2 regions of the Crenobacter sp. CS_VA4 genome follow, and region 2 is predicted to be linked to the other one. Evidence: riboswitches for the same ligand, from Rfam matches in the RefSeq annotation. Region 2 holds a riboswitch; the other holds the start of a gene.
What was found. Region 2 has a riboswitch for manganese ahead of ACZ2IA_RS10790 (TMEM165/GDT1 family protein). Riboswitches for the same ligand answer to the same signal wherever they lie in the genome.

Region 1 (2,197 bases), on a different contig from region 2:
TCGGGAATCTCGTCCACTGATTCCAGATGGCTTCCGCAATCGACGAAGGCAAAGGATTGCTTCTCGCCACCGGGCCGGATCGTCTGCAGCGACACGGCGGAAGCCGCCGGCTTCTCCCCATCGAAGGCCAAGCGGAAGCGGGGTGGCACGCCGTCTTCGTACACCGACAGCTCGACGGTGCCGTTGCGTCTCTCGATGCGCTGGGACTCGTCTCCATGCTCGTGCGCATCATGACCGTGGCCATGACTATGCCCATGGCTGTGTCCGTGATGGTCCCCACTCAACAGCCAGGCACTGACGATGTTGACGCCCAAACCCACCACCGCGATCGGAATGGCTTCGGAGAAATGGATCGGGATCGGGGAGAAGAAACGTACAAGCGCCTCATAACCGATCAACAGCGCGATCATCGCCAGCACGATGGCGCTGGAGAAACCCGCCAAATCGCCCAGCTTGCCGGTGCCGAAGCCAAAGCGGGGGTCGTTGGCATGGCGGCGCGCGTAGGTGTACGCCATCGCGGCGATCAGCATCGCCCCCGCATGGGTGGACATGTGCAAGCCGTCGGCCACCAGCGCCAAGGAGCCGAACAGGCTCCCGCCGACGATTTCCACCAGCATCATCACACTACATAGGACAATCACCGCCCATGTCTTGCGCTCGTTCTGTTCATGGCCGGCCCCTAGAAATACATGGCTGTGTGTGCCCGCCATACCCGCTTGTGTCTGGTCCCGCATGATGATCACTCTCATACTTGAAATAGCTATTCACAACGTCCCGGCTTGTCATGGAGGGGATACCTCATGACGCCTGTCGTATAGTATGGGGGAGTATACTATCTGCGACGCCGTTGGATGAACTCTCCTTTCAGACCGGCCTGCTTTCCTCTGATCGGCCGGCGAGGTAGAATGGCGGCCGTCATTGGGGAGTAGCCGCCCTCCGTCTATGAGAGGGACTTGCGTCAACAGACTTGCCGTTCGCGGCATGGCGTAAGTGATCCCGGATTTGGCAAGACCTTTGACTGCATTGCCTCTGCGTGGCCGGGGAAGCAATGCGGTCATGGTTTTCTGCCGGCCAGGAGTCTTCATGATGCAGTCCTTCCTCGTTTCCACCAGCGTGGTCGCCTTGGCCGAAGTCGGCGACAAGACGCAACTGCTTTCCCTCGTCCTTGCCGCACGTTACCGCAAGCCTGTTCCCATCATTCTTGGCGTACTGGTAGCGACGCTCGTCAACCATGCCGGCGCTGGGGGCATAGGCACGTGGCTATCCGGCGTGCTGAATCCCGCGGTGTTGAATTGGGCCATCGTTGCCTCGTTCGCCCTGATGGCCGGCTGGATCCTGGTGCCCGACAAGCTCGACGAAGGCGAAGTCGCCATGCCCAAACGGCCCATGGGCATTTTCGGCACGACCGTGTTCACTTTCTTCCTGGCCGAGATGGGCGACAAGACCCAGATCGTCACCATCGCCTTAGCGGCACGGTTCCATGACTTCGTTGGCGTGGTCGGCGGTACCACGCTGGGCATGATGCTGGCCAATGTACCCGTGATCTATCTGGGCCACCGCTTCGCCGACCGACTGCCGGCGAAGGCGGTCCATATCGTCGCCGCATTGATCTTTGTCGTGCTGGGCGGCTTGGCGCTGCGTAACGCGCTTGCCGGCACGTCCTTGGCGCCGTGATTCCGCCTGACAATGCAAAACGCGCCCAGCGGGCGCGTTTCTCGTGATGGCGGTTCGATCAGCGATCAGCCGTCCAGACCCCTCTGCACCAGCTCGGCGGCGCGCACCACCGCGCGCGCCTTGTTCTGCGTTTCCAACCATTCCGACTCGGGCACCGAGTCGGCGACGATGCCGGCGCCCGACTGCACGTACAGTGTCTGGTTCTTGATCACCGCGGTGCGGATCGCGATCGCCAGGTCCATGTCGCCGGAGAAGCCCAGATAACCGACCGCGCCGCCGTAGATGCCGCGCTTGGTCGGCTCGTATTCGTCGATGATCTCCATCGCGCGCACCTTCGGCGCGCCGGACAGAGTGCCGGCCGGGAAGGCGGCCTTCAGCACATCGATGTTCGACACTTGCGGCGCCACGGTGCCCTCGACGCTCGAAACGATGTGCATCACGTGCGAATAGCGCTCGATCACCATTTGCTCGGTCAGGCGCACGCTGCCGGTTTCGGCGACGCGGCCGACGTCGTTGCGGCCCA
Region 2 (2,197 bases):
CGTCGGCGACTACGAGCAGACCGTCGACAGCCTGTCCGAGATCGCTCAGACGATGGAGGTGTTCGCGCAGACCAACCGCCAGGTCAACATCAACGTCACCGACATCCACCAGCTCGGCCAGCAGGTGACCGAGCGGCTGATGCGCACCGAGGAGGTGTCGGCCAAGTTGGCCAAAGCGTCCGAGGACGTGCAGGACACGGTGTTCCGTTTCATCGTCGGCGAGGGCGAATTCCACCACATCATGGGCGCGGCACGCCGCACCCGCGACGAGCTGCAGCGCCTCTTGGAGCGCCACGCCGCCAGCGGCCTGAACCTATTCGACCAGGACTTCAAGCCGGTGCAGGGTACCGAGCCGACCAAGTACCGCACCAGCTACGACGCCAAGGTGGAGGGCGAGCTGCAGCCGCTGTTCGACCGACTGGTGCGCGAGGTGGACGGCGGGCGCTTCTGCCTGGCGGTCGACAGCCGTGGCTACGCGCCGACTCACAACAGCTTCCTGTCCAAGTCCCCGACCGGCAACGCCGAGAAGGACCTGGCCGAGAGCCGCGACAAGCGGCTGTTCAACGATCCGGTCAGCCTGCGCGCCGCGGCGAACAGCAAGTCGTTCCTGCTGCAGACCTACGCGCGCGATACCGGCGAGATCCTCACCGAGATCGATCTGCCGATCAGCGTGGGCGGCCGGCATTGGGGTTCGTTGCGCTTCGGCTTCGACCCGACCAAGCTGCTCGAGGGCCTCAAGGGCTGAGCGTTCGGCCAACGTGGCCGCGAAGTCGGGCAAAAGGCGACCGTGCGGTCGCCTTTTTTCATGGATTTACTGCAGCGGCAGCCACAGCGTCGCGACGCCCAGACCGGCGAACAACGCCGCGGCGATGCCGTGCACCAGCCGGGTCGGCAGCGCCTTGGCGGCGCGATCACCGAGGTACACCGCCGGCACGTTGGCCAGCATCATGCCGAGCGTGGTGCCGAGCACCACCAGCGTCAGCGAGTCGAACCGGGCGGCCAGCGCCACGGTGGCGATCTGGGTCTTGTCGCCCATCTCGGCGAGGAAGAACGCGATCACCGTGGTGCCGAACACGCCGAAACGGTCGAACAGCCGGGTGTTTTCGTCGAGCTTGTCCGGGATCATCATCCACGCCGCCATCGCGAAGAACGAGCCGGCCAGGATCCAGCGCATCCAGTGCGGGCCGACGGCGGCCATGATCCACTGACCGACCGCGGCGGCGATGAAATGGTTGAGCACGGTCGACACCAGAATGCCGAGCACGATCGGTACCGGTTTCTTGAAACGAGCGGCCAGGAGCAGGGCCAACAGTTGGGTCTTGTCACCGATTTCGGCGAGCGAGACGATGCCGGCGGAGATGAGCAGGGCTTCCATGAGAGGGTGGGTTTCCTTCGGGGCTGCACTTGACGACACCATGACGCGACCCGCGCGGGCAGCCCCTCGGCAGCGCGGATGCGTCATGGGTCTTGCCAAACCGCGTCGCGGTCGCGTGCACCATGGCCTGGCGGCCAAGTCTGTTGATACACGCCCGGGCTGTCGCGCCCGGAGGCTACTCCCCCAAAGACCGGCGTAGGGTAGCCGAACTGGCCGGGCCGGGCAATCGTTAGAGCGAGTTTGGCTGGCGGGCCGGCGCGGCGCGCGTATCTCAAGGTGAGAGGCGCAATACGCCGCATCCCTTCCGACGCCGGAGGTCCCATGGCCAGACTCGTCCGCCTGCTGACGTTCGTCCTATTGCTGGCCAGCCTGGCCGGCTGCGCACCGCTGACGGTGCTCGACTCGTGCACCCCGTACGGCACCTACCGCAGCGTGCCGAGCCTCGCCTACGGCGACGACCCGCGCCAGCGGCTCGACCTCTATCTGCCGCCGACGCCGCTGCCGGGCCATCCGGTGCTGCTGTTCTTCTACGGCGGCAGCTGGCAGCGCGGCGAACGGGCCGAGTACCGCTTCGTCGGCGAGGCGCTGGCGTCGCACGGCATCCTGACCGCGGTGGCCGACTACCGGCTCTATCCACAGGTGAGGTACCCCGCCTTCCTGCAGGACAGTGCGCTGGCGCTGCACTGGCTGCGCGGACACGCCGCCGACTACGGCGGCAACCCGCAGCGGATCTATCTCGCCGGCCATTCGGCCGGCGCCTACAACGCGCTGATGCTGGCGCTCGACCCGCGCTGGCGGAGCGGGGTGGGCGACAGCGGGGCG

Region 1: another riboswitch for manganese. It lies ahead of ACZ2IA_RS15030 (TMEM165/GDT1 family protein); the one in region 2 lies ahead of ACZ2IA_RS10790 (TMEM165/GDT1 family protein).

Annotation. Positions count from the first base shown of each region.
Region 1 covers NZ_JBVMAE010000015.1:74,995-77,191, forward strand. Annotated here, with positions in the region: gene dmeF (CDF family Co(II)/Ni(II) efflux transporter DmeF) at 1-749, opposite strand, end outside; yybP-ykoY riboswitch at 909-1,083, shown strand; gene ACZ2IA_RS15030 (TMEM165/GDT1 family protein) at 1,084-1,674, shown strand; gene trpE (anthranilate synthase component I) at 1,740-2,197, opposite strand, start outside.
Region 2 covers NZ_JBVMAE010000009.1:128,151-130,347, reverse strand. Annotated here, with positions in the region: gene ACZ2IA_RS10795 (methyl-accepting chemotaxis protein) at 1-745, shown strand, start outside; gene ACZ2IA_RS10790 (TMEM165/GDT1 family protein) at 812-1,375, opposite strand; yybP-ykoY riboswitch at 1,473-1,572, opposite strand; gene ACZ2IA_RS10785 (alpha/beta hydrolase) at 1,697-2,197, shown strand, end outside.